Hydrogenophaga sp. SL48: one gene and its partner. The protein of the gene in region 2 interacts with the protein of the main gene of each other region in a pairwise test. Links are inferred from orthologs where the notes say so. Each region holds a gene or a part of one and is shown on either strand. Other genes may lie near its edges.

Evidence for each region.
Region 1: the proteins of IM738_RS23955 (region 2) and trkA interact in binary tests that used the Escherichia coli proteins (3 or more experiments, as listed by UniProt). The link is inferred for Hydrogenophaga sp. SL48 from one-to-one orthologs.

What each region holds. Positions count from the first base shown.
Region 1 is NZ_CP063400.1:5,231,099-5,246,361, forward strand. The notes cover bases 4,987-7,829. They hold trkA (Trk system potassium transporter TrkA), read left to right. Parts: upstream 4,987-5,633; coding sequence 5,634-7,025; downstream 7,026-7,829. Other genes in these bases: IM738_RS24940 (acyl-CoA dehydrogenase family protein), read left to right, coding at 4,987-5,384; IM738_RS24950 (TrkH family potassium uptake protein), read left to right, coding at 7,036-7,829. Outside these bases: can (carbonate dehydratase), read left to right, coding at 1-347; aceK (bifunctional isocitrate dehydrogenase kinase/phosphatase), read left to right, coding at 370-2,205; IM738_RS24930 (acetyl-CoA C-acyltransferase), read left to right, coding at 2,237-3,427; IM738_RS24935 (SDR family oxidoreductase), read left to right, coding at 3,555-4,223; more of IM738_RS24940, read left to right, coding at 4,254-4,986; more of IM738_RS24950, read left to right, coding at 7,830-8,496; IM738_RS24955 (glutathione S-transferase N-terminal domain-containing protein), read right to left, coding at 8,616-9,332; IM738_RS24960 (rhodanese-like domain-containing protein), read left to right, coding at 9,435-9,875; IM738_RS24965 (YchJ family protein), read left to right, coding at 9,937-10,335; IM738_RS24970 (HAD family hydrolase), read left to right, coding at 10,338-11,012; IM738_RS24975 (hypothetical protein), read left to right, coding at 11,022-11,918; IM738_RS24980 (NUDIX domain-containing protein), read right to left, coding at 11,928-12,548; IM738_RS24985 (DUF4406 domain-containing protein), read right to left, coding at 12,550-12,888; IM738_RS24990 (DeoR/GlpR family DNA-binding transcription regulator), read left to right, coding at 13,043-13,801; IM738_RS24995 (glutathione S-transferase family protein), read right to left, coding at 13,840-14,508; IM738_RS25000 (AMP-binding protein), read right to left, coding at 14,566-15,263. UniProt on the Escherichia coli protein: Part of the constitutive potassium transport systems TrkG and TrkH. May regulate the transport activity of TrkG and TrkH systems. Binds to NAD(+) and NADH.
Region 2 is NZ_CP063400.1:5,024,143-5,039,448, reverse strand. The notes cover bases 5,468-8,353. They hold IM738_RS23955 (PTS sugar transporter subunit IIA), read right to left. Parts: upstream 7,203-8,353; coding sequence 6,732-7,202; downstream 5,468-6,731. Other genes in these bases: IM738_RS23945 (MFS transporter), read right to left, coding at 7,828-8,353; hpf (ribosome hibernation-promoting factor, HPF/YfiA family), read right to left, coding at 7,347-7,676; hprK (HPr(Ser) kinase/phosphatase), read right to left, coding at 5,785-6,735; fur (ferric iron uptake transcriptional regulator), read left to right, coding at 5,468-5,768. In the rest of the region: leuS (leucine--tRNA ligase), read right to left, coding at 1-2,507; IM738_RS23985 (ExbD/TolR family protein), read right to left, coding at 2,609-3,061; IM738_RS23980 (MotA/TolQ/ExbB proton channel family protein), read right to left, coding at 3,058-3,720; dapB (4-hydroxy-tetrahydrodipicolinate reductase), read right to left, coding at 3,755-4,576; IM738_RS23970 (outer membrane protein assembly factor BamE), read right to left, coding at 4,573-5,022; more of fur, read left to right, coding at 5,325-5,467; more of IM738_RS23945, read right to left, coding at 8,354-9,060; IM738_RS23940 (patatin-like phospholipase family protein), read left to right, coding at 9,128-10,396; magnesium/cobalt transporter CorA, read left to right, coding at 10,571-11,557; IM738_RS23930 (dihydrodipicolinate reductase), read right to left, coding at 11,576-12,262; IM738_RS23925 (5'-methylthioadenosine/adenosylhomocysteine nucleosidase), read right to left, coding at 12,259-13,017; IM738_RS23920 (long-chain-fatty-acid--CoA ligase), read right to left, coding at 13,148-14,845; pntB (Re/Si-specific NAD(P)(+) transhydrogenase subunit beta), read right to left, coding at 15,030-15,306. UniProt on the Escherichia coli protein: Seems to have a role in regulating nitrogen assimilation.

The DNA of each region.
Region 1 (15,263 bases), 200 kb from region 2 along the record:
CGCTGAACGACACCCGCGTGGGGCTGGCCGACAACTGGCTGCGCCACATCAAGGATGTGCGCGACCGCCACGCCGCGCTCATCGCGGCCACGCCGGAAGACTTCCGGGTCGAGGTGCTGTGCGAACTCAATGCCATCGAGCAGGTGATGAACGTGGCCCAGACCACCGTGGTGCAGGACGCCTGGGCGCGCGGCCAGTCGCTCACGCTGCACGCCTGGGTGTACGCCCTGAGCGACGGCCTGTTGCGCGACATGCTGATGACGGTGGATGGCGCTGGTGGGCTGGAGTCCATCTACCAGGCGGCGCTGGCGGGTGTGGCGGCCAAACGCCGGAACACGGCCGCCTGAACCTGCCGACACAAGGCCCGGCATGTTTCCCCAGCGACTCGACTCCACCGTGGCCTACGCCATCGCCAAGGCGATGATGGACGGCTTCAACCGCCACTACCGGCTGTTCCGCACCGAGTCGGCGCGCGCCAAACACCGCTTCGAGACGCGCGACTGGCGCGGCCAGCAGCGCGCACAGCGCGAGCGCATCGAGTTCTACGACCTGCGCGTCAACGAATGCGTGATGCGCCTGCACAAGGAGTTCAAGGCCGAGCAGCAAGCCATGGACGTGTGGGAGCAGGTCAAGCTGCACTACATCGGGCTGCTGGTGAACCACCACCAGCCCGAGCTGGCCGAGACCTTCTTCAACTCGGTCTGCACCAAAATCCTGCAGCGCGCCTACTTCCAGAACGATTTCATCTTCGTGCGCCCGGCGGTCTCCACCGAGTACATCGAAAACGAAGAGCCGCAGGCCGCACCCACCTACCGCTGTTACTACCCGACCGCCGACAGCATGGAGGGCGAGGTCCTGCGCATGCTGCAGGACTTCGGTCTGTGCGTGCCCTTCGAAGACCAGGCGCGCGATGCGAGGCTGGTGCTGGGTGCCATGAAGCCGCACTTCGACCACGTGAAGCTGCGCGCCAACTTCCAGTTCCAGGTGCTCTCGGGCCTGTTCTTCCGCAACAAGGGCGCCTATGTGGTGGGCAAGATCATCAACGGATTTCAAGAGGTGCCGTTCGCGCTGCCGATCCTGCACAACGCCGAGGGCCAGCTGGTGGTGGACGCGGCGCTGTTCGGCGAAGACGACCTGCTGATCCTCTTCAGCTTCGCGCGCGCCTACTTCATGGTGGACATGGAAATCCCCAGCGCCTACGTGCAGTTCCTGCGCGGCATGATGCCGCGCAAGCCGCGCGCCGAGTTCTACAACGCGCTCGGTCTGGCCAAGCAGGGCAAGACGCTGTTCTACCGCGACTTCCTCTTCCACATGCGGCATTCCACCGACAAGTTCCGCATCGCGCCCGGTATCAAGGGCATGGTGATGCTGGTGTTCGACCTGCCGAGCTTTCCCTTCGTGTTCAAGGTGATCAAGGACTACTACCCACCGCAGAAGGACACCACGCGCGAGCAGATCCGTGGCAAGTACCTGCTGGTGAAACAGCACGACCGGGTGGGCCGCATGGCCGACACGCTGGAGTTTTCCGAGGTGGGTTTCCCACGCGAGCGCTTCACCGACGAGCTGATCGCCGAGATCCAGAAATTCGCGCCGAGCCAGCTGGAGATTAGCGACCGCAACGGGGACGGGGACATCGAGGTCATCCTCAAGCATTGCTACATCGAGCGGCGCATGATCCCGCTCAACATCTATCTGCAGGAGGCGTTTGACGCACTGCGGGCCGAGGGGGTGGACGACCTGTCGCTCAAGCGCGCGCGCCAGCAGCTCACCCGCGCCGTGGTGGAGTACGGCAACGCCATCAAGGACCTCGTGGCGGCCAACATCTTCCCGGGCGACATGCTGTGGAAGAACTTCGGCATCACGCGCCACGGCAAGGTCGTGTTCTACGACTACGACGAGATCGAGTACATCACCGATTGCAACTTCCGCCGTGTGCCGGCGCCGCGCAACGAAGAAGACGAGATGTCGGGCGAGGTCTGGTATTCGGTGGCGAAGAACGACGTGTTCCCCGAGACCTTCGGCCCCTTCCTGCTCGGCAACCCGATGGTGCGCGAGGAGTTCATGAAGCACCACGCCGACCTGCTCGACGCCGCCTTCTGGCAGGCTCACAAAGAGCGCATCGCTGCGGGCCATGTGTTTGACGTGTTTCCCTACGAGCGCGACCGGCGCTTCCATGTCCAGGCGGACAAAGAGCTGCTGGACTGACCTTTTTTTTCACTTCTGATCGGAGACTTTCATGACCGCATCCACAGACCCCATCGTCATCGTCGGCGCCGCGCGCACCCCCATGGGTTCGTTCCAGAGCGACTTCGCTTCCCAGTCCGCACACGATCTCGGCGGCGTGGCCATCCAGGCCGCCGTCGAGCGCTCGGGCGTCGACAAGTCGCTGGTCGACGAGGTGCTGTTCGGCAACTGCCTGATGGCCGGCCAGGGCCAGGCGCCCGCGCGCCAGGCCGCGCTCAAGGGCGGGCTGCCGCTGTCGGCCGGCGCCGTGACGCTGTCCAAGATGTGCGGCTCGGGCATGAAGGCCACCATGCTCGCGCACGACATGCTGCTGGCCGGCAGCGCGACCGTGATGGTGTCGGGCGGCATGGAGAGCATGACCAACGCGCCGTATCTGATGCTCAAGGGCCGCGGCGGCTACCGCATGGGCCACGACAAGATCTACGACCACATGATGCTGGACGGCCTGGAAGACGCCTACGAGGCCGGCCGCAGCATGGGCACCTTCGGCGAAGACTGCGCCGCCAAGTACAGCTTCACCCGCGAACAACAGGACGCCTTCGCCATCGCCTCGGTGACGCGCGCCAAGGCCGCCACCGAGAGCGGCGCCTTCGCCAAAGAGATCGCGCCCGTGACGGTGAAAGACCGCAGCGGCGAACGCGTGGTGTCCACCGACGAAGGCCCGGGCAAGGTCAAGCTCGACAAGGTGACCTCGCTCAAGCCCGCGTTCAAGAAAGACGGCACCATCACCGCCGCCTCCAGTTCGTCGATCAACGACGGTGCCGCCGCGCTGGTGCTGATGCGCGCCTCGACCGCGAAGGCGCAGGGCCTGAAACCTCTGGCCACGATCATTGGCCACGCCACGCACGCGCAGGAACCCAACTGGTTCGCCACCGCGCCGGTGGGCGCCACGCAGAAACTGCTGGCCAAGACCGGCTGGACCGTGGCCGACGTGGACCTGTGGGAAATCAACGAAGCCTTCGCCGTGGTGCCCATGGCGCTGATGACCGAGCTGTCGATTCCGCATGAAAAGGTGAATGTGAACGGCGGTGCCTGCGCGCTGGGTCACCCCATCGGCGCGAGCGGTGCGCGCATCCTGGTGACGCTGCTGCACGCGCTGCAGGCGCGTGGCGGCAAGAAGGGTGTGGCCACGCTGTGCATCGGCGGCGGTGAAGCCACGGCGATGGCCATAGAACTGATGTAACACCCCCGCGCCGCGGTCCGTGATTCACCCCGTCGCGCTGCGCGCGGCCCCCTCAAAGGGGGCGCCACACGCGGCCCGGCACAGCCGGTTCCGCAGTGGCTCTGGATAAGAAACCCATAGAGGCAACATGAGCACAGTTCTAGTCATCGGCGCGTCGCGCGGCATCGGCCTCGAATTCGTGCGCCAGTACCGCGAGGCGGGCGACCGCGTCATCGCCACCGCGCGCGATGACGACGGTCTGGAGCGCTTGCGGGCGCTCGGCGCCGAGCCGCTGCTGCTGGACGTGGCCCAGCCCGCCAGCGTGAGCGGCCTGTCCTGGCAACTCGATGGCGAGAAGCTGGATGTGGCGTTGTACGTGGCGGGCGTGATCGATCGCGGCAACGCGACCACCCCACCCACCCAGCAGGCCTTCGACCAACTGATGCACACCAACCTGTTGGGGGCCATGCAGGTGATCCCGCAGGTGCTGCCCTGGGTCGAGGAGGGCGGGGGCGTGTTCGCTGCGCTGTCGAGTGCCATGAGCCAGATCGGCAGCGTGCCGGGCAGCAACAGCTGGCTGTACCGCGTGAGCAAGGCGGCGCTGAACATGGCCGTGAGCAGCGCGCGCTTCGACTACCCCAAGGCCCGTCTGGTGACGCTGGACCCGGGCTGGGTGCAGACCGACATGGGCGGCGGCGCCGCGCCGCTGACGGCCGAGGCCAGCGTGCGCGGCCTGCGCGCGGTGCTCGCCAGCGTGGCCCCCGAAGACAACGGCCGCCTGATCCACCACGACGGCCGGCGCGCCGAGCACTGGTAAGACTTTCAAAACATCAACGAGACACACAAGATGCTGCTGACCGACGACCAGGTGATGATCCGCGACGCCGTGCGCGCCTTTGCCCAGGAACAGCTCTGGCCCAACGCCGCGAAGTGGGACAAGGAACACCACTTTCCCAAAGACGTGCACAAGGGGCTGGCCGAGCTGGGCGCTTACGGCATCTGCGTGCCCGAAGCGCTGGGCGGCGCGGGCCTGAGCTACCAGACCCTGGCCATCGTGCTCGAAGAGATCGCCGCCGGCGACGGCGGCACCAGCACCGTGATCAGCGTGACCAACTGCCCGGTCAACGCCATCCTCATGCGCTACGGCAATGCGCAGCAGCAAGAACAGTGGCTGCGCCCGCTGGCCGCCGGCCAGATGCTCGGCGCCTTCTGCCTGACCGAGCCGCACGTGGGGTCCGACGCCTCCGCGCTGCGCACGACGGCGGTGAAAGAGGGCGACGAGTACGTGATCAACGGCGTCAAGCAGTTCATCACCAGCGGCAAGAACGGCGATGTCGCGATCGTGATCGCGGTGACGGACAAGGGTGCCGGCAAGAAGGGCATGAGCGCCTTCATCGTGCCCACCAGCGCGCCGGGCTACGTGGTCGCGCGGCTGGAAGACAAGCTCGGCCAACACAGCAGCGACACGGCGCAGATCAACTTCGACCACTGCCGCATCCCGGCCGAGAACCTGATCGGCGCCGAAGGCGAGGGCTACAGGATCGCGCTGAGCGCGCTCGAAGGCGGGCGCATCGGCATCGCCTCGCAGAGCATCGGCATGGCACGCAGTGCGTTCGAGTGCGCCGTGAAATACGCGAAAGAGCGAGAGAGCTTTGGCCAACCCATCTTCAACCACCAGGCGGTGGGGTTCAGGCTCGCCGAGATGGCCACGCAGATCGAGGCCGCGCGCGCGCTCACCCACCACGCCGCCGCCCTGCGCGACGCCGGCCAGCCCTGCCTGAAAGAGGCGGCCATGGCCAAGCTGTTTGCCAGCGAGATGGCCGAGAAGGTCTGCAGCGATGCCATCCAGGTGTTTGGGGGCTACGGCTACGTGAGCGACTTCCCGGTCGAACGCATCTACCGCGACGTGCGTGTGTGCCAGATCTACGAAGGCACGAGCGACGTGCAGAAAATCATCATCCAACGGGCTTTGACCTGAGTTCCTGGGTTGTCTGCGGTGGCTCCGGTCATCCCCACGACCGATGACCTCTTTGGTGTTCGGACAGGTACGCACGTACATCACTTCAGCTTGCGGGCGCGGTGTGCTCTGCGCAGCGGCATCAAGGAGGAGACCCGGCGAAGCCGGGTCGGGGGACAGCCGCGGAGCAGAGCGCACCGCGTCCGCAAGCCCGCGAGGTCGATACCGGAAACGCTGGCGAGCCAGAACCACTCGTATGATCGTTCCACCATGAACATCATCATCTTGGGCGCCGGCCGCGTGGGCGAAAGCGTCGCGGAAAGCCTGGTTTCCGAGCAGAACGACATCACCGTCATCGACCAGGACCCGGCCCGGCTGCGGCTGCTGGAAGAACGGCTGGACCTGCGGGGGGTGGTGGGCAACGGCATCCAGCCCTCGGTGCTGCGCGAGGCGGGTGCCCAGGACGCCGACATGGTGATCGCCTGCGCCGCCAGCGACGAGTCCAACCTGGTGGTCTGCAAGGTGGCGCACGACATCTTCAACGTGCCCAGCACCATTGCCCGCCTGCGGTCCCCCGAGTTCATCGAAGGCGATCCGCTGCTGGGCAAGAGCGGTTTCGCGGTGGACCATGTGATTTGCCCCGAAGAGTCGGTGATGCGCTACATCCACCAGCTCATCAGCTACCCCGAGGCCTTGCAGGTGCTGGAGTTCGCCGACGGGCGCGCCAGCCTGATCGCGGTGCGCGCGACGCAGGGCAGCGCGCTGGCGGGCCACACCATCGGGGAGTTCCGCGAGCGCTTCCCGCAGGCCCAGATGCGCGTGGTGGCGCTCTACCGCCAGGACACCGAGGTGGAGGCCACCAAGAGCACGCGCATCCTCGCGGGTGACGAGGTCTTCGTGCTGGCCGACACGCAGAAGATCCGGTTCGTGCTCGGTGCCATCCACAACATCGACAAGCCGGTGCAGCGCCTGATGATCGCCGGCGGGGGCAAGGTGGGGCTGCGGCTGGCGCGCAGCCTGGTCGGCCAGTGTGAAGTCAAGATCATCGAGAGTGACAAGACGCGTTGCGAGTACTTGGCGAGCCAGTTGCCGTCCAGCATGCTGGTGCTGAACGGTGACGGGGCCGACGAGGACCTGCTGCTGGAAGAAAACGTGGGCGAGATGGACCTGTTCCTCGCGCTCACCAGCGACGACGAAGACAACATCCTGTCGTCGATGCTGGCCAAGCGCATGGGGGCGGGGCGTGTGATGTCGCTGATCAACCGGCGCGCCTACGCCGACATGATGCAGGGCAGCACCATCGACATCGCGATCTCGCCGTCGCAGACCGTGATCGGCGAACTGCTCACGCACCTGCGGCGTGGCGACGTGGTGGCGGTGCACAGCCTGCGCCGGGGCGCGGCCGAGGCGCTCGAAGGTGTGGCGCGCGGCGACCTGAAAACCTCCAAGCTGGTGGGCCGCAAGGTGGAAGAGATCAAGCTGCCCAAGGGCGCGCGCATCGGCGCCATCGTGCGCGGCGAGGGGCGCGGCTCGGAGGTGCTGATGCCGCACCATGACAGGGTGATCGAGACCGACGACCACATCATCATGTTCATCCCCCACAAGCGGCTCGTGCGCGAGGTCGAGAAGCTGTTCCAGGTGGGCGCCACCTTCTTCGGGTGACCCTGCGATGCTGTTCACCCTGCTGCCCGCCCTCGCCATCTTTTCCCGCATCCTGATCGGCTTCTCCCCCACCTTTCTCGTGCCGCTGGCCTGGGCCTGGTTCCTCGATGCCCACCACCACCTGCTGGTCTGGGAGGCGGGCTTTGCGCTGAGCCTGGGCAGCGGCGTGGTGCTGTGGTGGCTCACACGCAGCCACCGCCGCGAGCTGCAGGCGCGCGACGGCTTCTTGCTGGTGAACCTGGTGTGGCTGCTGCTGCCGGCCTATGCCGCCATCCCGCTGATGTACACCGTGCCCGACATCACCTGGGTCAAGGCCTATTTCGAGGCCATGAGCGCGCTCACGGCCACGGGCGCCACGGCACTGAGCGGGCTCGACAGCCTGCCGGTGTCGGTCAATGTGTGGCGCTGCTTCCTTCAGCTGATCGGCGGCCTGGGCATCATGCTGCTGGTGGTGGCGGTGCTGCCCATGCTGGGCCTGGGGGGCTATCAGGTCTACAAGACCGAGACGCCGGGCCCGATGAAGGACGCCAAGTTCACCCCGCGCATCTCGGAGACCGCCCGCGGGCTCTGGAGCGTCTACTTCGGCTTCTCCGTCGCTTGCCTTCTGGCCTACCGCTGGGCCGGCATGGGCTGGGCCGACGCCTTCATGCACATGTGTTCGACCATGGGGCTGGGCGGGTTTTCACCTTACGACGCCAGCATGGGGCATTTCAATTCGCAGAAGGTCGAGTGGGTGGCGATGGTGTTCATGGCGCTCGCGGGCATCAACTTCGTGCGCTATTTCGTTGTCATCCGTGGCCGCACCTTGCGCCCGATCACGGCCGACCGGGAAATCCGCACCTACGTGACGGTGCTGTCGATCTCGATCCTGCTGGTGGCCATCCTGCTGACGGCGCACGGCGTCTATGGCGATTTCGCGCAGTCGCTGCACAGCAGCGCCTTTCACGTGCTGTCGCTCGCGACCACCACCGGCTATGCCTCGACCGACTACGCGCAGTGGCCGGTGTTTGCGCCGGTGCTGCTGATGTTCCTGGGCTCGTTCGTGTCCTGCGCCGGCTCCACGGGGGGCGGCATCAAGATGGTCCGCATGATCCTGCTGATCAAGCAGGCGCGGCGCGAGCTGGTGCGCATCGTGCATCCGCGGGTGGTGAATCCGGTCACGCTCGGGGGCGCGGTGCTGCCCATGTCGGTCATGACCGCGACCTTCGGCTTCATGCTGATCTATGGCGCCACGATCATGGGCCTGACCATGGTGCTGCTGTTCACGGGGCTCGACCAGGTGACGGCGTTTTCATCGGTCGTGGCCACGGTCAACAACATCGGCCCGGGCCTGGGCCTGGTCGGGCCAGCCAGCAACTTCGGCGTGCTCACCGATTTCCAGATCTGGGTGCTGACCTACGCGATGTTGCTGGGGCGGCTGGAGTTGTTGAGCGTGCTGGTGCTCTTCACCGGCGCCTTCTGGAGGAGGTAGAGAGCACCCCCCGCGTCGCCTTCGGCGCCACCCCCCTCAAGGGGGGCGGCACTGGCGGCCCGGCAAAGCCGGTTCCGCGGTGCCCTCGGTTTGAGGCACGTCATTCCTCGTGGCGCACTTCAGTTCGGTGCTGCGGGAATGGTCAATCCCTTGGCCACCGCTGGCCGCGCGACAAACGCCGCCACCACGCGCTGCACCTCGGTGAACTCGGCGTAGCCCACCAGGTCGCCGGCCTTGTAGCGCTCGACCAGGTTGCGCACCCAGGGCCAGATGGCGATGTCGGCGATGGTGTAGTCGTCGCCCATGATCCAGGCGCGGCCTTTCAGGCGGTCGTTCAACACGCCGAGCAGGCGCTTCGATTCGGCGGTGTAGCGGTCGCGCGGGCGTTTGTCTTCGTAGTCCTTGCCACCGAAGTTGGTGAAGAAACCGACCTGGCCAAACATGGGGCCGACACCGCCCATCTGGAACATCAGCCACTGCAGCGTTTCATAGCGCGCGGCGGGCTCGGTGGGCAGGAAGCGGCCGGTTTTTTCGGCCAGGTAGACCAGGATCGCGCCCGACTCCCACAGCGCCAGCGGCCGGCCACCCGGGCCGTTCGGGTCGAGGATGGCGGGAATCTTGTTGTTCGGGTTCAGCGACAGGAACTCGGGCGAAAACTGGTCTTGCGTGTCGAAGGACACGCGGTGCACCTCGTAGGGCATGCCCAGCTCCTCCAGCAGGATCGACACCTTCACGCCGTTGGGCGTGGGCAGGCTGTAGAGCTGCAGGCGGTCGGGGTGGGTGGCGGGCCACTTTTTGGTGATGGGGAAGGCGGACAGGTCGGTCGTGGTGGTCATGGTGCTTTGGCTCCTCGTTGGACAACGCCCGACACGCTACCATCGCCACGCTCCGCGTGCTGGTCGCCGCTAACATGGACCCGCTCAAACAAGGAGACCGCCATGCCCATCACCAAAGGATTCCGCGCCCTCGTGGACGAAGCCACCGCGCAGATCACCACCTACAGCGTCGAGCAGGTGCGCGAGCGCCTGCAGGCCAACGACCCGACATTGCAGATGGTCGACATCCGCGACCCGCGCGAGCTGGAGCGCGAAGGCACCGTGCCCGGCGCCTTGCTCGCACCGCGCGGCATGCTCGAATTCTGGGTCGACCCGGACTCGCCGTATTTCAAGCCCGTGTTCGCCGACGAGCGCAAGGAGTTCGTGCTCTTCTGCGGCGGCGCCTGGCGCAGCGCACTGGCGGCCAAGGCCCTGCAAGAGATGGGCATGAGCAACGTGGCCCATGTCGAAGGTGGCTTTGGCGCCTGGGCCAAAGCCGGCGCGCCCACCGAAACCATGGAAGCCCACAAGGCCCGCCACGCGGCGCGCAAACCGGCCGCATGAGCGCAGCGCCGGGCCGTTCCCAAGCAAGCTCGCACCGCAGCCCGAAGGGCGAAGGACCTCCATGACCGAGTTCATCCCGTGCCCCTGCGGGCGAGCCGATGCGCGAGGCAAGGTCCTGGCGTTCGACGCCTGCTGCGGCCGCTACCTCGACCACGACACCCCCGCGCCCGACGCCGAGAGCCTCATGCGCTCGCGCTACAGCGCCTTCGTGCTGAGCCGCGTGGCCTACCTGAGCGCCAGCTGGCACCCCAGCACCCGGCCCGCCGAGCTCACGCTGGAGCCGGGCCAGAAATGGCTCGGCCTGGAGGTCAAACGCCACCGCGTGATCGACGCCGACCACGCCGAGGTTCAGTTCGTCGCGCGCTCGCGCGTGGGTGGGCGCGGTGTGCGCCTGAGTGAGACCAGCCGCTTCGTGCGCGAAGGCGGGCGCTGGTTCTATGTGGACGGAGATCTGAAGTGACGATGAGACGTGACATCGCGAAATTTGAAGCCGTGCTGTTCGATTGCGACGGCGTGCTCGTCGACAGCGAGCCCATCACCAACGGCGTCTTGCGCCAGATGCTCAACGAGGCTGGCTGGGCGCTGAGCCCGACCGAATGCGAGCGCATCTTCATCGGCAAGGCCGTGCGCGACGAGGCCGCGCGCATCGAGGCCGAGACCGGCCGGCCGCTCACCGACGCCTGGATGCGCGCCTTCTACGCCCGGCGCGATGAACGCCTGCGCGCCGAGCTGCAGACCGTGCAGGGCGCGCTCGACGCCGTGATCGCCGCCCACGGCCACACGGCCGGCCGCATCGCCTGCGCCTCCGGCGCCGACCGGCCCAAGGTCGTGATGCAGATCGGCATGGCCGGCATGTCGCCGTATTTCGGCGACCGCATCTTCAGCGGCCACGACCAGCCGCGCTCCAAGCCGCACCCCGATGTGTACCTAGCCGCCGCCGCCCACCTGGGCGTGGACCCCGTGCGCTGTCTCGTGATCGAAGACACCGCCACCGGCGCGCAGGCCGGCCTCGCGGCCGGCGCCACCGTCTGGGGCTACTGCCAGCACGGCGACGGCCGCGCCTTCGAGGGCCTGCCGGTAGCCCGCGTCATGCGGCACATGGCCGAACTCGCGCTAGCACTGCCCGCTCTGCGGTAAAAACGCGCCATGCACCTCACCCGCCGCCAACTGTTGGGCCACAGCACCGCCTTGCCCCTCTCCCCGCTTCTGCGGCTCATGCCGCTGGCCGGCCTCGGCCTCGCCGCCTGCTCCAGCGTCGAAACGACGAGCGTGCAGGCGCGCCTGCTCGGCAAATCCATCACCGTCATCAGCACCATCGGCACCACGCTGCGCCTCTCGTGGCGGGGCACCACCGTGTTCAACAACGAGCATGGCGAAGCCTTCGTGCCCGACTGGGGCTTCAAGGAGCAGCTCGAAACCCGCACGGTGGAGCTGCTCAGGGCCTCAGGGCGTTTTTCCAGCGTGCAGCGCGCCACCATCACCTCGACCCGCCGCGAGGAAGCGCTCAAGGAACTGAAGGAACTCAAGACGCCGACCGACCACGTCTTGCTGATCTCGGGCGCGCCGTCGGCCGACAGCATCTGGGCCACCAAGGAAGGCTTCTTCGGCCTCGGCATCGCGCAGCGCAGCATCCTGCAACTAGGCACCGAGTCGGTGGCCCACGCCTCTCTGCGGGTGGACCTGCTTGTGCCCAGCACCTTCGGCGCTGTGCTCGGCGAAGCCACCGTGACCACCGCCCAGCGTGTGCCCGCGCCCGCGCTGCTGCGCGGCCCGCGCCTGAACGACGAGCACGCCGCCGCCGCGCGCGAATCGCTCAAGGTGCAGGTGGACGCGGCGGTGCAGAGCCTGGTGAACCAGCTGGGGCTGGGGAAGGCGCCCGCGCCGGTGGCACCGCCTGCGGCACCGAAGCCGATGCCTGCGCCCGCAGTGGCGCCCGAGAGGCCGCTGGTCAATGGCTTGCCTGTGACCTCGCCGAACGTGGAAGGTCGGGGCATTCCCGCGCCGTCGAGCAGCGGGGTGGACATCCTGCCTGCGGGGCGCTGACAGAGGACCCTACAGCCGATCCAGTCCGACCAGCGCGGCGTGTTGCAGCAGCATGATGGTCTTGCCATCCTGGATCTCGCCCGCACCGATCATGGCCATGGCCCGAGCCAGCGGCAGCTCCAGGACCTCGATGTCTTCGCCCTCGCTGGCGTTGCCGCCACCGCCGCCCACGCGGTCGTCGGCCTCGTACTCCGCCACGAAAAAGTGCAGCCGCTCCGTGACAGACCCTGGGCTCATGAAGGCCTCGAAGATCTTGCGCGGCATGCGCACGGCAAACCCCGTCTCCTCCTGCACCTCGCGCCGGATGGCGGCGTGCGGGTCCTCGTCGTCCAGCAGGCCCGCACAGGCCTCCACCAGCATGCCGTCGGCCAGGCCGTTGGCGAAGGCGGGAAAGCGGAACTGGCGGGTCAGCACCACCGTGTCCCGCGTCCGGTTGAACAGCAACAGGGCTGCACCGTCGCCCCGGTCGTAGGTTTCGCGGTGCAGCCGTTGCCAGCTTCCGTTGCTGTGGCGGTAGTCGAAGGAGGTCTTCTTCAGCACGAACCAGTCGTCGGCCAGGACGCGCTGTTCGACGATGCGAACGCGGTCGCTCGCTGGCAGGGGGATCTCGCGGTGGTGCGGGCGCGGCATGTCAGGCGGCCTCGCAACGATCGGGCAGCTCGCTCACGTCGAAGCACACCAGCAACCCCCGTTCGCGTGCCCGGGCCACGTCCATGTCAGCGCCTTTCGATTCGCCCGGGATGCGCAGCACCGCGTCGCAGCGCTCGATCAGCCGGTGCGCGACCGGGTACTGGTACCGCTGAAACACCCCGTCCCCATGGACCTTGCCGCCTGCGGCGTGAATGATGGGCAGCGCCACCCACTCACCCACGATCGGAAGGTGACCGCGCTGGTAGATGGGCAAGGCCTGGCTCTCCAGCCGCGCGCGGTTGGCGGCGATGCGCCCGGGGTCTCCACCGGTGCCGGACATGTAGGGCCCGGCGATGAGAACCAGGAGCGGATGGGCCCTTGGCCGGGGCGGGCGTGCAGTGATCGTCATCGTGTAATTTCGTGCAGTGTCGTGTAATATCACGCAATCGTAACGCGCCCGAATCCCTCGCGCAAGAGACCCGACGTCGATCCCCATGCTCACCGCCCAACGCAAACAGCTCATCCTCAGTCGCCTCGCCACGCATGGGCAGATCGTGGCCGGGGAACTGGCTGAAGAGCTCGGCACCTCGGAAGACACCATTCGGCGCGATCTGCGCGAGCTCGCTCAGCAGGGCAAGCTGCAGCGCGTGCACGGTGGTGCGCTGCCCGCGTCAGCGGCGACGGGCGACCTGAGGGTGAGAGAGCAGGTGTCGTCGCAGGAAAAGCAGGCACTGGGGCGCTTCGGGGCGCAACTGATCAAGCCGGGCCAGGTGGTGATCGTTGATGGTGGAACCACCGCCATCCAGTTGGCGCGACATCTGCCGGCCGACCTTCGCGCCACCGTGATCACCCACAGCCCCAACGTGGCCGTGGAACTGGCCGCTCACCGGCATGTGGACATCATCGTGCTGGGCGGGCGGCTGTTCCGGCACTCCATGGTGAATGTCGGCGCGTCGGTCATCGAGGCGGCTTCGCGCTTTCGTGCCGACCTGTTTTTTCTGGGCGTGACGGGCGTGCACCCCGAGGCGGGGCTCAGCACCGGCGATGCCGAAGAGGCCGATGTGAAGCGTGCCCTGCACGCAAGAGCGGCGGAAACCATCGTGCTCGCGTCGAGCGAGAAACTGCTCAGCGCCTCTGCCTACGTCATTGCGCCGATGAAGGCGCTGTCACTGCTGGTCGTTCCAGACAGCACGCGGCCCAAGACCCTGACGGCGCTGCGTGGGGGAGGCGTCAAGGTGCAAAAAGCAGGCTGAACCAGCGAATGAAGGGGTGATCCCGGTGTGCCGCAAGTTCAAAACCGCAGGTCGGGTGAAGGCGTGGGGTCCACCCCTTGGTCCAGCGCCGCTTCTCGCTCCACGCGCAGGGCCCGCCGGAAGGCCGGGCGGTCTTGCAGCCGCTGCCAGTACGCCGCCACCGCCGGGGGGAACTGCGCGTCCAGGCCCAGGTGGCGGGCGAGCACCAGGGCGTAGCCCACGGCCACGTCGGCGGCGGTGAAGCGGCCGGCGCACAGGTGCTCGTTGTGCTGCACGGCGGCGTCCACCGCGCGCAGCCGCGCCAGGAACCAGCGCGCGTAGTCGGCGGCCACCTGGGGTTGCAGGCGCTCGGGCGGTTCGAAGTGGGTGTAGCGCAGCACCAGCGTCTGCGGAAAGGTGAGCGTGGCGTCGCTCATGTGCAGCCAGTTCAGGTAGGCGCCAAAAGCCGGCTCGTTGGTCTGCACGTCGAGCCAGCCCGGGCTGTGGCGCGCCGCGAGGTACTGGCACATCGCGGCCGACTCGGTCATGCGGGTGGCGCCGTCTTCCAGCAGGGGCACGGTGCCCAGCGGGTTCAGGTCCAGGTAGGGGCGGGCGTGCACGCGCGGCGGGAAGGGCAGCACGCGCAATTCATAAGGCAGGCCCAGTTCTTCGAGCATCCACAGGGGACGCAGGGAGCGGGCGCTGACGCAGTGGTGCAAGACGATCATGGGGCGGGTTCCTGGTTCGTGCGGCGTTGCCTTCACACGCTTGAATGCAAAGCCGTGTCAGTGGCGTTTCTTGAATGGCCGCAGGTCGTGCATGCCGGGCAGGGCGCGTGGGTCGGTGCCCTCGGGGAAGATGCGGTGCTTCAGGATCTTCTGCGTGCCAGTGGTGGGGATCTCGGCCGCAAACCAGAGCCAGCCGGGGGCTTTGTAGTAGGCCAGCTGCTGGTGGCAAAAGTCGAAGAGCGCGCGCGCCGCCTCGGGCGTTTCACGGCCGTTGCGGTCTTTCAGCACCACGCAGGCCAGCACCTCTTCCTCGCGCACCTCGTCGGGCAGCGCCATCACCGCCACGTTGGCGACCCACGGGTGGGTGAGCAGCAGCGCCTCGACCTCGGCGGCGGCGATGTTCTCGCCCGAGCGGCGGATGATGTTCTTGCGGCGGTCCATGAAATGGAACATGCCGTCGTCGCCCCGGCTCACAATGTCGCCGGTGTGGAACCAGCCGCCGCGCCAGGCCTCGGCCGTGGCCTGCGGGTGGTCGAGGTAGCCGCTGAAAAAGTGCCGGCGCGGCGTGGCTTCGGAGTGGCGGATCACCAGTTCGCCGGGGGTGCCGTCGGGCAGCACCTGGCCGGCCTCGTCCATCACGCAGGCGTCCAGGCCCGGGCGTGCGCGGCCGAAGGCCCGGGTGCCGACCTGGCGTGGTTCGTGGCAGTCGCACAGGGGCCGCACCATCTCGGTCATGCCCCAGAGTTCGAGCAGCG
Region 2 (15,306 bases):
TCGTCGCGCTGCAGCGCGGCCTCGTCGGCCTGCGGCCAGGGCGCGTCGAGCAGCTCGCCCGAGGCGGCGGCGTAGCCGAGCTCGGTCCAGAGGCTGTGCGCGATGTGCGGCGTGGCCGGGTAGATGCAGCGCAGCAGCATGCCGAAACCTTCGGCCAGCGCGGCGTTGTCACCGGCGGAGCCGTCGCCCTTGAAGTCGTCCAGGGCGTTGAGCATCTTCATTGCGCCCGAGACCACCGTGTTGTATTGCATGCGCTGGTAGTCGTAGTCCACCTGCTTGAGCACGGTGTGCACCTCCAGGCGCAGCGCCTTGGCCGCCTTGGACAGCGACTGCGTGCCCACGCTGGCCGCGAGCGCGCCCAGGTCCGCCGTGGCCGAGAGCTTGTTGCCAAAGCCCCAGACGCGGCGCAGAAAGCGGTAGCTGCCTTCCACCGCCGCGTCGTTCCACTCCAGCGTGGCCTCGGGCGGCGCGGTGAACATGGTGTACAGGCGCGCGGTGTCGGCGCCGTACTTCTCGATCAGGTCCTGCGGATCGACGCCGTTGTTCTTGGACTTGGACATGGTGCCCACGCCCTCGTAGTCGATCGCAGTGCCCACCGGCAGCGTGACCCCGCTGGACTCCACCGCCTTGATCAGCTTCGCGCCAATCACCTTGCCCGCTTCGTCGAACACGTGCTCCACGTCCTGCGGCCAGAAGTAGTCCTTGCCGCCCTTCTCGGTGCGGCGCGAGTAGATGTGGTTGAGCACCATGCCCTGGGTCAGCAGCTTGCTGAAGGGCTCGTCCACCTTCACGAGGCCGAGGTCGCGCATGACCTTGGTCCAGAAGCGCGCGTAGAGCAGGTGCAGGATGGCGTGTTCGATGCCACCGATGTACTGGTCCATCGGCATCCAGTAGTCCGCGCCCTCGGCCACCATCTTCTCGCTGTTGGTCGGGTCGCAGTAACGCATGAAGTACCAGGACGAATCCACGAAGGTGTCCATGGTGTCGGTCTCGCGCCGCGCGGGCTTGCCACACACCGGGCACACCACGCCAGCATGGAAGCCTTCATGTTTGTGCAGCGGGTTGCCCGAGCCGTCGGGGATGCAGTCCTGCGGCAGCACCACCGGCAGGTCTTTTTCAGGCACCGGCACCGCGCCGTGTTCCGCGCAGTGGATGATGGGAATGGGCGTGCCCCAGTAGCGTTGGCGGCTGATGCCCCAGTCGCGCAGGCGGAAGGTGGTCTTCTTCTCGCCCAGGCCTTGGGCGGCCAGCAGCTCGGCGACCTTGTCGACGGCGGCCTTCTGACCCAAGCCGTCGAGCACGCCGGAGTTGACGCACACGCCGCGCTGCTTGTCCCCGTACCAGTCGGCCCAGGCGAATGCGGAAAAAATCTCGCCTTCCACGGCCACCACCTGCTGGATCTTCAGGTCGTACTTCAGTGCAAACGCGAAGTCGCGCTCATCGTGCGCCGGCACGCCCATCACGGCGCCGTCGCCGTAGCTCATGAGCACGTAGTTGCCGACCCAGACCCCGACCTGCGCGCCGGTGAGAGGGTGCGTGACGAACAGGCCGGTGGCCATGCCCTTCTTTTCCTGCGTGGCGAGCTCGGCTTCGGTGGTGCCGCCGGTCTTGCATTCTTCGATGAACGCCGCCAATGCGGGGTTGGTCAATGCGGCGTGGTGGGCCAGCGGGTGCTCGGCGGCCACGGCGCAGAAGGTCACGCCCATGATGGTGTCGGCGCGCGTGGTGAAGACGTACATCCTGCCGTCGCCGATCAGCGCGCCGTCAGCGCCTTGGATCGAGTGCGGGAAGGCAAAGCGCACGCCCTCGCTCTTGCCGATCCAGTTCTCCTGCATCAGGCGCACCTTGTCGGGCCAGCCGTTGAGGGTCGCCTTGGGGTTGCCCAGCTGCACGTGGTCGAGCAGCTCGTCGGCGTAGGACGTGATGTTCAGGTAATAGCCGGGGATTTCGCGCTTTTCCACCGTGGCGCCGGTGCGCCAGCCCTTGCCGTCGATCACCTGCTCGTTGGCCAGCACTGTCTGGTCCACCGGGTCCCAGTTGACGATCTGGGTCTTGCGGTAGGCGATGCCCTTCTCCAGCATCTTCAGGAACAGCCACTGGTTCCATTTGTAGTACGTCGGGTCGCAGGTCGCGACCTCGCGGCTCCAGTCGATGGCCAGCCCCATGGCCTGCATCTGCTGCTTCATGTAGGCGATGTTTTCGTACGTCCATTTGGCCGGTGGCACGCCGTTCTTCAGCGCCGCGTTTTCGGCCGGCAGGCCGAAGGCGTCCCAGCCCATGGGCATCAGCACGTTGTGACCGTTCATGCGCAGGTAACGCGTGAGCATGTCGTTGATGGTGTAGTTGCGCACATGGCCCATGTGCAGCTTGCCGCTGGGGTAGGGCAGCATGGAGCAGGCGTAGAACTTCTTCTTGCCGGCGACCTCGGTCACGCGGTAGGCGTCGTTGGCGTTCCAGTGGGCGTGCGCGGCGCGCTCGACATCCTTGTGGGCGTATTTTTCTTGCATGAACCAGGGACCGGACCGGGCCGGTGAATGAAAGGGGCAGCGCGCTGCGTAGCCCCCGATTTTAGGGCTTGGGGCGCCCTGCCCGCCGCAGGCGACAGCGCTCAGCGCGTCGGCGCCGGCGCGGTGGTCGCACCCGTGGCCGGATCGGCCACAAAACCGATGCGCGACAGGCCCACGCTCTGGGCCAGGCCGATCAGCTGCACCACGCGACCATAGGGCACGGCCGTGTCGGCGCGCAACTGCAGCTCGGTCTCCGGGTCGCGCTGCGCGGTTTGCGTCAGGCGCTGCTTCAGGGTGGCGGCGTCGACCGGCTGCTCGTCCCAGAACACCTGCCCCTGGGGGTCCACGCTGATCGAAATGAACGCCTCGGGCTCTGCCGATGCGGCCACCGGCTCGCTGGCTTTGGGCAGCTCCAGCTCCAGCCGGCTGGACATGAGTGGGGCCGTGATGATGAAGATCACCAGCAGCACCAGCATCACGTCGACCAGCGGCGTGACGTTGATGTCGCTCATCGGTTCGTGCCGGGCGGGCTTTTCCAGCCTTCCGAAGCTCATCTCGGGGCCTCGCTGTGCACGAGCAACTCGCGCAGATCGCGGGCAAACCCCTCCAGATCGGCCTCGATGCGACCGATCTGGCGACCCAGCACGTTGTAGGCCAGCACGGCGGGAATGGCCACCGCCAGACCGGCGGCCGTCATGACCAGTGCCTCGCCCACCGGGCCAGACACCTGCTCGATGCGGAACTTGCCGTCCACACCGATGGCCGTGAGCGCGTTGTAGATGCCCCAGACCGTGCCCAGCAGGCCCACGAACGGGGCCGTGGAACCCACGGTGGCCAGCAGCACCTGCCCATATTGAAGACGGTGCAACACACGGTGCAAAGCGTCGCGCAGCACGCGGGTGAGCTGCTGCGAGCGGTCGCCGGCGGCGGCCAGGGTTTGCGGCGCGGCCTGCTCGATGGTGCGGGCGGCCTCCAGCAGCGGCAGCACCAGACGGCGGGAGTCAAAGCCGTTCAGGCGCTGCTGGGCTTCGTCCAGGTAACCGGCCTGCCAGAACGCGGCGGTGGAGGTGTGCACGTCGCGCACCGCGCGCCGCAGCAGCCAGCCCTTCCAGAGAATCACCACCCAGCTCGCGACCGACATGGCCAACAGCAGCAAGGCCACGCTGCGGCTGACCGCATCGCCCTGCCAAATGGTTTGCCAGACGCCGCCCATGTGTGGATCTCCTGAAAAAGAAAAGGGTGCGGGCTCAGCGCAGGCCGAGCACGTCGAACATGTCGTGCAGCCCGTGTGACTGCCCGGCCAGGAAGCGCACCGCGCGCAGGCTGCCCTGGGCGTAAGTCGAGCGGCTGCTGGACTTGTGGGTGATCTCGATGCGCTCGCCGATGCCCGCGAACAGCACGGTGTGGTCACCAACGATATCGCCGCCGCGCACGGTGGCAAAGCCGATGCTTGAGGGATCGCGCTCGCCGGTCACGCCCTCGCGGGCGTAGACGGCGCAGTCTTTCAGGTCACGGCCTAGCGCACCGGCGATCACTTCGCCCATCTTCAGTGCGGTGCCACTGGGCGCGTCCACCTTGTGGCGGTGGTGCGCCTCGATGATCTCGATGTCGTAGCCGGTGGACAGCGCCTTGGCCGCCATGTCCAGCAACTTCATCGTCACGTTCACGCCCACGCTCATGTTGGGCGCCATCATGATGGCGATGGATTGGGCGGCCTCGGCGATCTCCGCCTTCTGCGCCTCGGAAAAACCGGTGGTGCCGATCACCAGCTTCACGCCGTGCTCCACGCAGGACCGCAGGTGCTGCATCGTGCCTTCGGGACGCGTGAAGTCGATCAGGAACTGGCTACCGGACAGACCTGCGCCCAGGTCGGCCGTGATCGCGACCCCAGTGGCACGACCCGCAAACGCTCCCGCGTCCAGACCGATGGCCGGGCTGCCGGCGATGTCGAGCGCGCCGGCCAGCACGCAGTCCCCGCTGCCCTGCACCGCCTCCACCAGCATCTGGCCCATGCGGCCGCTGGCACCGGCCACGCACACGCGGTGCGGGCTCTGGAGCACCGCGCTCATCGCGTGGCTCCGGGGGCTTCCAGTGGCGGGTAACTGGCGGCTGGGGTGGCGGTCGATGGAGCGGGCGCCGCACCAGGAACGGCGTTGCTTGATTCGAACGCCTTCAGCTGCGCTTCGGTGGCCTCCAGCACAGGCACCTTGTCGGCCTTGCGGCGGGAGTCCAGCGAAGACACAAACTCGGATTCGCTGGGCAGTTCGTCAGCCTCGTGACGCTCCAGCGCGTCCCCCTTGAAGAACACAGTCAACCTGCGCTGCTGCGGCGCCTGCCCCTGGCGCTTGAAGGTGAACACGTAGTCCCAACGGTCGGCATGGAACACGCTGGTCAGCAGCGGCGAGCCCAGCAGCCCGCGCACCTGCTCACGGGTCTGGCCTGGTTGCAGGGCCTGGGCTTGCTCGCGCGTGACGACGTTGCCCTGAAGGATGTCGATCCGGTAGGGCGTGATCAAGCCCTCAGCGCTCGGCAGCTTGTCACGCAGGCTGGAACATGCGCCCAGACACAGGCACAAGGCAAGCACCAGGGGCGTGCACCGCTGGCTCGCGCTCCGATCTGGAGCCGGCAGCCGAGGGGCGGAAAGGGAGAAAAACTGGCGCATGAATGCAACCCACAAAAGGCGCGCTCGACCGCGGAGAACGGCAGGACATTGCCACGGTCGGTGCGCGCTGGCGATATGATCCGGTCATTGTAGCCCCGGGGTCCTGAAAGGCTCTGTCCGCAGCCGCGCTGCCCGCCCGCTTCTCCCGCCCGTCCATGACCAATATCGATGAACTCAAAAGCACCGGGCTGAAGGCCACGCTGCCACGGCTGAAGATCCTTGAGGTGTTCCAGAACGCCAAGCAGCGCCACATGACCGCGGAAGATGTGTACCGGGTGTTGCTGGACGAGCACTCCGACATCGGCCTGGCCACCGTCTACCGTGTGCTGATGCAGTTTGAGCAGGCCAGCCTCCTCACGCGCAGCAACTTCGAATCAGGCAAGGCGGTCTTCGAACTCAACGAAGGCCAGCACCACGATCATTTGGTGTGCCTCGATTGCGGCCGGGTGGAGGAGTTCTTTGATCCCGAGATCGAGAAGCGGCAGCAACTGATCGCCAAAACCCGCGGCTTCGTGCTGCAGGAACACGCGCTGTCCCTTTACGCCAGCTGCAGCAAACCCGACTGTCCGCACCGCACTTCACCGGCGTCACAGCGCTGAGCCCGTCCCCGGCGGGTCATTCTCCGCGCAGCATCGCCGCGCGATGGCGCGCGACAAATTCCTGATAGGTATCGATCCCGCGCAACTGCAGGATGGTGTTGCGCACAGCCGCCTCCACCAGTACCGCAATGTTGCGACCAGCAACCACCTGGATCACCGCCTTGCGCACCGGCACACCCAGCACATCCTGGTACAGCGGCTCGTGGGGCATGCGGTCGTAATCGCGCTCCATGGTCTCTTTCCGCACGAGGTGCACGATGAGCGAGAGCCGCATCTTGCGGCGCACCGCCGTCTCGCCGAAGATGGCCTTGATGTCCAGCAAGCCGATGCCACGCACCTCCAGCAGGTTTTGCAGCAACTCCGGGCATCGCCCTTCGATGCTGGTCTGATTGATGCGGTACAGATCGACCGCATCGTCAGCCACCAGACCGTGCCCGCGCGAAATCAGTTCCAGGCCCAGTTCGCTTTTGCCCAGACCCGACTCGCCGGTGATCATCACACCCATGCCGAGGATGTCCATGAACACGCCGTGCATGGAAGAGCGGTCGGCGAAATGGCGTGAGAGGTAGGCCCGCAGCACGTCGATCACGAATGCCGCCGGCTCGGGTGTCGCGAACATCGGTATCTGCGCCCGTTCGCACATCGCCATCAGCGCATCGGGCACGGCCTGAGCGTCGGCGACGATCAGCACTGGCGGTTCCAGCGTCACGATGCGCGCGATGCGTCGGCGGTTGTCGTCTTCGTTGGCGCTGGTGAGGTAGGCCATCTCACGCTCACCAAACACCTGCACGCGGTAAGGGTGGATGTAGTTGAGGTACCCCACCAGGTCGGCACCGGACCGCGCCTCCCGGATCGCCACCTCGTCAAAGCGGCGTTCAGAGGCCCCGAGCCCAGCCACCCACTGCCACTTCAGGGCATCCCGATGGTCCTCAAAGAGAACGTCGGCGCTGACAACGGTGGGCTTCACGCGGCGGCGTGGGCCGACTGCCAGCCGGTGATCAGGGTGTGCAGCTCGCCCGCATCGGTCGAGGTTTTCATCTGCTCACGCAAAGCGCTGTCGCTGAGCAGCTCGGCGATTTCGGAGAGGATTTCCAGGTGCTTCTGCGTCGCGGCTTCTGGCACCAGCAAGAAGATCATCAGCTGGACAGGCAGTTCGTCGGGCGCATCGAAGCCGATCGGGCTGGCGAGCTGGAACACAGCGGCCAGGGGTTGCTTCAGGCCCTTGATGCGACCGTGCGGAATCGCCACTCCGTGGCCAAGACCGGTGGAGCCGAGCCGTTCGCGGGCAAAAAGGCTGTCGGTGATGAGCGCACGGTTGAGACCATGCAGCGTTTCGAACAGCAAACCGGCCTCTTCAAACGCGCGCTTTTTGCTGGTGGCATCCACAGCAACCAGCACCTGCGGAGCGGGCAAAATCACGGATAGTCGGTTCATGTGGGCCTCGTTGGACCGCAAATTATGCCGAGTTGGGCGCGGTTGGCTAGACTGCGGGGACAAAAAAGCCGCTTGACTTTACAAGCGGCTTGTTGCATTGCAACATGCACGACGGCCGTCCCGGCAGAGCGACCGCCGGGTTGATCACATCAGGCGCTTGGCAGAGCCATGGTTGTGATCCTGGGCTTTGTCCTTGTAACGCAGCACCTGGCGGTCCAGCTTGTCGGCCAACTCATCGACCGCAGCGTAGAGGTCGGCGTTGGCGCATTCGGCAAACAGGTCCTTGCCCTTCACATGGATGTTGCATTCCGCCTTTTGCCGCATGTCCTTTTCTTTCAGGTTGTCCACCGTCAGCAGCACCTTGATGTCGACCACCTGGTCAAAGTGACGTGATATTCGCTCCAGCTTGGTCGTGACGTATCCGCGCAGGGCGGGGGTGACCTCGAGATGGTGACCGCTGATTGTCAGGTTCATAAAAGAGCCTCCTTATGCTCCGGGTTGACACAAGCCGCCGGGCGGGTAGACCTCCCGGCGGCCACGGGGATGTCTGGACCCACTATGCCCATGAAAGAGCAGCGGCGCAAGCTTGCACTGCAACAAAGGGTGAAAAGGCAAACCTTGGCATTCACAGGGTGGGCCGGGGACCCGCCTTCGAGCTGTGCACGCGCACACGCCGCGCCAGAGCCATCGCCGCCAGGCTGGCGCCCACGCCCACCAGACCGCTCACCCAGTAGTGCTGCACCAGACCGGCCGCGTCGCGGCTGATGATCAGCCCGCCGACGAACGACGCCAGCCCCATGGCGGCGGACTGCACCGAGGCATTGAGCGCCATGAAGGTGCCACGCAGGGCCGGGTTGGCGGCCCCGGTGACCAGCGCCATGCCCGGAATCATCCGGCCGCTCATGAAGACAAACAGCCCGGTCGAGACGATCAACACCGCCCACAGCGGCCACCGGGGCATGAGCGTGGTGGCCAGCAACGGCACGATCACCCCCAGCGCCAGCATGGTGAAGGTGGGGACCTTGCCCATGCGGTCGGCCAGGCGGCCAAACAGCCGCGCCGTGAACAGCGTGGCCACGCCGCCGCAGAGGTAGATGTAGGGAATCTGCTCCGGCAACACGCCCACATTGGCCTGCATGTAGATGGTGAAGTAGGGCAACACGGTGAAACCGGTGAACATCAGCAGCGCGGAAAAAGCGAAGGCACGCTGGTGGTTGCGGTCGACCAGCACCATGCCGATCCCTCTCCAGATCGAGGGCCGGTCATTCGCTTTCAAATGGTGGTTGAGCGGCAGCAGCGTCGCGGCCGCAGCCAGTGCGAGCACGCCGCTGAGCACCGCGATGCCGATGAAGGGCGCCTGCCAGCCCAGGTGGGTGGCCAGGAACAGGCCCAGCGGCACACCGGCGACGGTAGACACCGAGAACGACGACATGACGATGCCCATGGCACGTCCCCGGCGCTCGAACGGAATCACATCGGCGACGATGGTCTGCGCCAGGGCCGACAGCACACCGCCAAACACGCCGGCGGCCACGCGCGCCACCATCAGAAACCCATAGCCCGGCGCCAGGCCACAAGCCAGGGTGGCCAGCGCGAACAGCGCGTACAGGGTGAGCAGCAGGTGCTTGCGGTCGAACCGGTCCACGTAGGTGGCGGCGGCCAGGCCCGACACGCCGGCGGCCAGGGTATAGGCCGCGACCAGCAGGCCGAACTGCGCGTCGCTGATGCCGAAGAGGCGCGTGAACTGCGGCCCCAGCGGCATCATGATCATGAAGTCGAGGATGTGGGTGAACTGGATGCCGGCGATGGTGAGCAACAGCCAGCGTTCGCGGCGTGGGGTGAGCAGGGGATGTGTCATGATTTTGGGCAACTGCCCAATGTATCCGCCTCGCCCCGCTGCGCGGCCTCACAAGGTTTTGGAAAAAGTGTCCCTCGATACGCTGATCTCCCACAACCTGCTGCCCGCTGGCGCATCGCCCACATCCAACGGCGGCTGTGCGCTGGTGCTGATGGGCGGCGGCGCTCGCACCGCCTACCAGGCCGGCGTGCTCAAAGCACTGGCGGCCATGCAAGGCCACTGGGCCACCTCCGGTGGCGCGGCCCGCACCGCCTTTCCTTTCCGCTGGCTGTTCGGCACCTCGGCCGGCGCGCTCAACGCCGCCTACCTCGCCAGCCGGGCCGAGCACGGCGTGCAAGCCCTGCTGGATCTGGCCACCTTCTGGAGCGGGCTGCGCTCACATCGGGTCTACCGCCTCGATGCGCCGCGCTGGGTGCACGCCAACCGCATCGTGGCGGGCCTCACGCTGGCACGGCAGGTCCGGCGCCACCGCGCGCTGCTCGATACCCTGCCCCTGGTGGACACGCTCCACCGAACCATCGATCTGCGGGGCCTGGAGCGAGCGCTGGCGGCACAACACCTGGACGTGCTGGGTGTGACCGCCTCCAGCTACACCACCGGTGAACACTGGACCTTCTGCCAGACCCGCCCCGACCACCCGGTCCAGCCCTGGCACCGGCCGGGTCGGCGCGCCGAGTTCCAGCCGCTCACCATCGAACACCTCATGGCATCGAGCGCCATACCCTTCCTGTTCCCGGCCGTGCCGCTCTGGGTGGAAGGACATCGCGAACATTTCGGCGACGGCTCCATGCGCCAGCTCTCGCCGCTCTCCCCGGCCATCCAGTTTGGCGCGCGAAAGATCCTGGCCATCGGTGCGGGTCAACCGCAACGTTCGGGCATGGGCGTGCGCATTGCCAACGAACCCACGGCCGGCACCATCGCCGGCCACGCCATGGCCAGCGTGTTTCACGACACCCTGCAGGCCGACGTGGAGCAGACCCAGCGGGTCAGCCAGACGCTGTCGCGCCTGCCGGCCGAGCTGGCGGGCGCACTGCCCTACCACCCGGTCCGGGTCCTGGCCTTGCAGCCGAGCTTCTCGCTCGACGAACTGGCGCGAAAGCACGTCAAATCCCTGCCCGCCGCCACCCGCAACACCCTCACCGGTCTGGGCGCGCTCAACACCGGTCAGGGCGAGGCCGGCAGCGCCGCTTCGCTCGCGAGTTACCTGCTCTTCGAACCGGACTTCGTCAACGCGCTCATCCAGCTGGGCGAGGCCGACGCCTGGCGCCGAAAGGACGAACTGTCGGACTTTTTTGCCACGCCCGCGCAGACCGCAGCGCGGGCGGCGGTGACATAATCGCCGCAGTCTCCACCCACCGAGAGCCCCATGGACAGCACACCCCCCAGTTGTGTGCTTTCAGCCCTCCCCGCCACCGTCTGACAACCGGCGGTCGGTCGGCTGAAAGCGCCGCCCGAATCGCCCTCCGCCGCCTGCGCCGGCCCTTTTCAGACCCACCGCCCGGGAGCACCCATGCTCAACGTCTTCACCCTGGCCAATGGCCGCCTGTTCCAGGAAGAAATCGAGTCGCTCGAAGAGCTGGCCCGGTTCAAACCGATCTGGGTCGATCTGGAAGCACCCACGCTCGAAGAACGCCGCTGGGTCAAACAGCACTTCGGCCTGTCCATTCCCGAAGACGCGATGGACGAGGACATCGAGGAGTCGGCGCGTTTCTTCGAAGAGGACAACGGCGAGCTGCACATCCGCTCGGACTTCCTGATCGACGACGATGAAAACCCGCGCGCCATCCGCGTGGCCTTCATCCTGAACGAACACAACGCCGCGCTGAAAAGCCAAGGCGTGCTGTTCTCCATCCACGACGAAGACGTGCCGGTGTTCCGCCTGCTGCGCATGCGCGCGCGCCGCATGCCGGGGCTGATCGAGAACGCCAAGGACGTGCTGCTGATGCTGTTCGATGCGGACGCCGAGTACTGCGCCGACACGCTCGAAGACATCTACGACGACCTGGAGCAGGTCAGCCGCCAGGTGCTGGCCGGCAACGTGACGGACAACAAGGCCGGCGAGGTGCTGTCGGCCATCGCGCGCCACGAAGACATGTCGGGCCGCATCCGCCGCAACGTGATGGACACGCGCCGCGCGGTCAGCTTCATGATGCGCAGCCGCATGCTGAGCGCCGAGCAGTTCGAGGACGCGCGCCAGATCCTGCGCGACCTCGATTCGCTCGACAGCCACACCGCCTTCCTGTTCGACAAGATCAACTTCTTGATGGACGCGACGGTCGGTTTCATCAACATCAACCAGAACAAGATCATCAAGATCTTCTCGGTGGCCAGCGTGGCCCTGCTGCCCCCCACCCTGATCGCCAGCCTCTATGGCATGAACTTCCAGTACATGCCCGAGCTGAGCCAGAAATGGGGTTACCCGTTTGCGCTCGCGCTGATGGTCATCTCTGCCGTGGTGCCGATGCTGTACTTCAGGAAACGTGGCTGGCTGAAGTGAGCCTGATGCGGCGGCGGCTCACAGCCATCCGTTGTCGATGAATTCGAGCACGCCGTAGGCCCGGCGCTCCAGCGGGTGCGACTGCGCGGCGTCGATGATGCGACGCACACCGTCCACGTAAGGCGTGTTGCCCAGCACGCGGGTTTCCAGGGTGATGGCGCAGGCGCCGTCGTCGATCTGGATGCGGTGGAACGCGTGCCGCGCCAGGTCTTGTGGCGCCAGGCCGAGTTGACCGGTCTGCACCGCCGGATCGCGCACCGACATGATCGCCCCGGGGTCCACACCCAAGGCCTCGGCCATGGCCACCGCCGTGCCCGGCACCGAGGTCTTGTCCGCCTGGTGCGATTCGGTGATGGTGATCCGGCTGCCCTGGAACCAGGGTCCGCTGCGCCCCAGCATCGCCATGAACTTGAGCATCAGGATGTTGGCATTGGGGCAGATGATCACGGGAATGCCCTGCGCCAGCGCGGCCACGTCGGTGCCGGTGGACAGCTCGATCAACACCGCACCACGCTCTCGGCAGAAACCCACGATCTCGGGCAGCTCCCGCCCCGAGCCGGCGTGCACGATGGCCGTGACCCGCTCCATCGCACGCGGAGGCAGGGCGTGGCGGTCGGTCCACTGGCCCGCCGAAGCCCCCAGACCGACCCGCACCTCGTTGGCCAGCTTGCCCGCTCCCGCCACCAGTGTCCGAGGCGTGCTCATGGCTGGAACAAGGCTTCGATCACGGCACCGCTGTAACGGCTGGCCACCTCGCGCAGGAAGCGCGGAAAGTCCACGTGCGCGTCGTCGTCGGCGCGGTCGGAGATGGTGCGCACCACCGCGAGTGGCACCCCAAAGTCGTGACACACCTGTGCGAAGGCGGCGCCCTCCATCTCCACCGCCAGGGCGTCGGGCAGCTCGCGCTGCAAGGCCTCACTTTCGGCCGTGGTGGCCACGAAGCGGTCGCCGCTGATGAGCAGGCCCTGGTGCAGGCGAGGCGCTTGCAGGCCGAACGCGCTCACGGTTTGGGCGCCCAGCTGCTGCGGCAGCGTGTGCAGCATGCGATCGCAGGCCAGCTCCAGCGCGTCGGTCAGTGGCGCATCGGCCTCAAACCGCGCGCGGCCGTAGCCCGGCACCTCGTGGCGCGGGAACAGCGGCGAGGCGTCCATGTCGTGCTGCAGGAAGCATCGCGCCAGCACCACGTCGCCCACGTTCACCCCAGGCCCCAGCCCGCCGGCCACCCCCGTGAACACGATGCGGTTCACGCCGAAGCGCTCGATGAGCAGCGTGGCGGTCGTGGCCGCCGCCACCTTGCCGATGCCGCTGAGCACCGCCACCACGTCCTGCCCGTGCAAGTGACCCATCCAGAATTCGCGTCCGCCCACGGTCTGCTTCTGTTCGTCGGGCATGAGCGCCAGCACGCTGGCGAGTTCGTCGTGCAGGGCCGAAACAATAGCGGTGCGGGTGGGGGTGCTCATGCCCCGCATTGGATCAGAAGTCTGAGGTGACTCCGGAGCGCGTGCCTTGGCCCAGAACGCGGTGGAACCGGCTTCGCCGGGCCACTCGCACTGCCCCCTGGGAGGTGACGCCGCAGGCGGCGCAGGGGGGTTACTTCTTGTCGCGCAGTTCTCGCCGCAGGATCTTGCCCACCGGCGTCTTGGGCATCTCGGTGCGGAACTCAATCACCTTGGGCTGTTTGTAGCCTGTGAGGTTGCTCTTGCAAAAATCGCGCACCTGCGCTTCGGTGAGCGCCGGGTCTTTCTTCACGATGACCAGCTTGACGGCCTCGCCCGACTTGTCGTCAGGCACACCGACCACGGCGCACTCCATCACGCCGGGCAGCTGGGCGACCACGTCTTCAATCTCGTTCGGGTAGACGTTGAAGCCGCTCACCAGCACCATGTCCTTCTTGCGATCCACGATCTTGAAATAACCGCGCGGATCCATGATGCCGACGTCGCCGCTCTTGAAGAAGCCGTCGGCGGTCATGACCTTGGCGGTCTCGTCGGGCCGCTGCCAGTAGCCCGCCATCACCTGCGGCCCCTTGATCGCGATCTCGCCCGGCTGGCCCTGCGGCACCTCCACACCCTCGTCGTCCAGGCACTTCATCCAGGTGTTGGGCAGCGGCACGCCGATCGTGCCGCTGTACTCGGTGCTGGTGGTCGGGTTGCAGCTGGCCGACGGGCTGGTTTCGGACAAACCGTAGCCTTCGCAGATCGGGCATCCGGTCTTCTCCAGCCAGAGCTTGGCCACGGCACCCTGCACCGCCATGCCCCCGCCCACCGAGACCTTGAGGTTCTTCCAGTTGACGGTGTTGAAGTCGGGGTGGTTGGCCAGGCCGTTGAACAGCGTGTTGACCGCCGGAAAGCTGTGAAAGGTGTGCTTGCTCAACTCTTTCAACACGGCCGGCAGATCGCGCGGGTTGGGGATCAGGATCACTTTGCCGCCCGTGCGCATGCCCAGCATCATGTTCACCGTGAACGCGAAGATGTGGTACAGCGGCAGCGCGCACACGCTGGTGGGCTGCTCGCCCGCCGGCACCTGCTTCATGACGGGCTCGTTCCAGGCCTCGGACTGCAGCACGTTGGCGATCACGTTGCGGTGCAGGAGCACCGCACCCTTGCTCACGCCCGTGGTGCCACCGGTGTACTGGAGCACGGCCACGTCGTCGGGCTTGATGTCGGGGCGCTTGAGGCTGCCGCGCGTGCCCTTGGCGATCGCGTCGTTGAACCGCACCGCGGTCGGCAGATCGAAGGTGGGCACCATCTTCTTGACGTTGCGCACCACGTAATTGACAACCGCCCCTTTGAGCAGGCCGAGCAGGTCGCCCATGGCGGTGAGCACCACGTGTTTGACCGGCGTGCTGGCAAGGCACTGCTCCAGCGTGGCGGCGAAGTTCTCGATGATGACGATGGCCTTGGCACCCGAGTCCTTGAGCTGGTGCTCCAGTTCGCGCGGCGTGTAGAGCGGGTTCACGTTCACCACCACGAAGCCCGCGCGCAGGATGCCGGCCACCGCCACGGGGTACTGCGGCACGTTGGGCATCATGATCGCGACACGATCGCCCTTCACCAGACCCAGCCCTTGCAGATAAGCCGCAAAAGCCTGTGACAGGCTGTCGGTCTGGGCAAAGCTCAACTCCTTGCCCATGAAGCTGTAGGCAGGACGGCCCGCGTTCTTCTGGAAGCTCTCTTCGAGCAAGTGCACCAGCGACGGGTACTGGGCGACATCGATGTCGGCCGGCACGCCGTTCGGGTAGGCGCCGAGCCAGGGACGAACGGCGGACGCCTGCGTCGGTTCACTCATGTGGGTCTCCAGGGGGGTCTGTTACAAATCGTCAACCAGCATTCTCGCGCGGCCACCCGATTCGTGCGCGCGTGTTTTCCCTGACGGGATTCTGACATGCCGTCCTGAAACGCCTGATTGAAAGCCTCTGGCGCTATCAAAAAGAGAAGGACCGGCTTTGAGCGGCCCTTCCGTCATCGCGCGCTCAGCTCTTCAGAGCCACCAGCACCTCGTCGAGCATCTTCTTCGCATCGCCGAACAGCATGCGGTTGTTGTCTTTGTAGAAGAGCGGGTTGTCCACCCCGGCGTAGCCCGAGGCCATGCTGCGCTTCATCACGATGGAGGTGCGCGCCTTCCAGACCTCCAGCACCGGCATGCCGGCAATGGGGCTGGTCGGGTCGTCCTGCGCCGCCGGGTTCACGATGTCGTTGGCGCCGATGACGATGGCCACGTCGGTCTCGGGAAAGTCGTCGTTGAGCTCG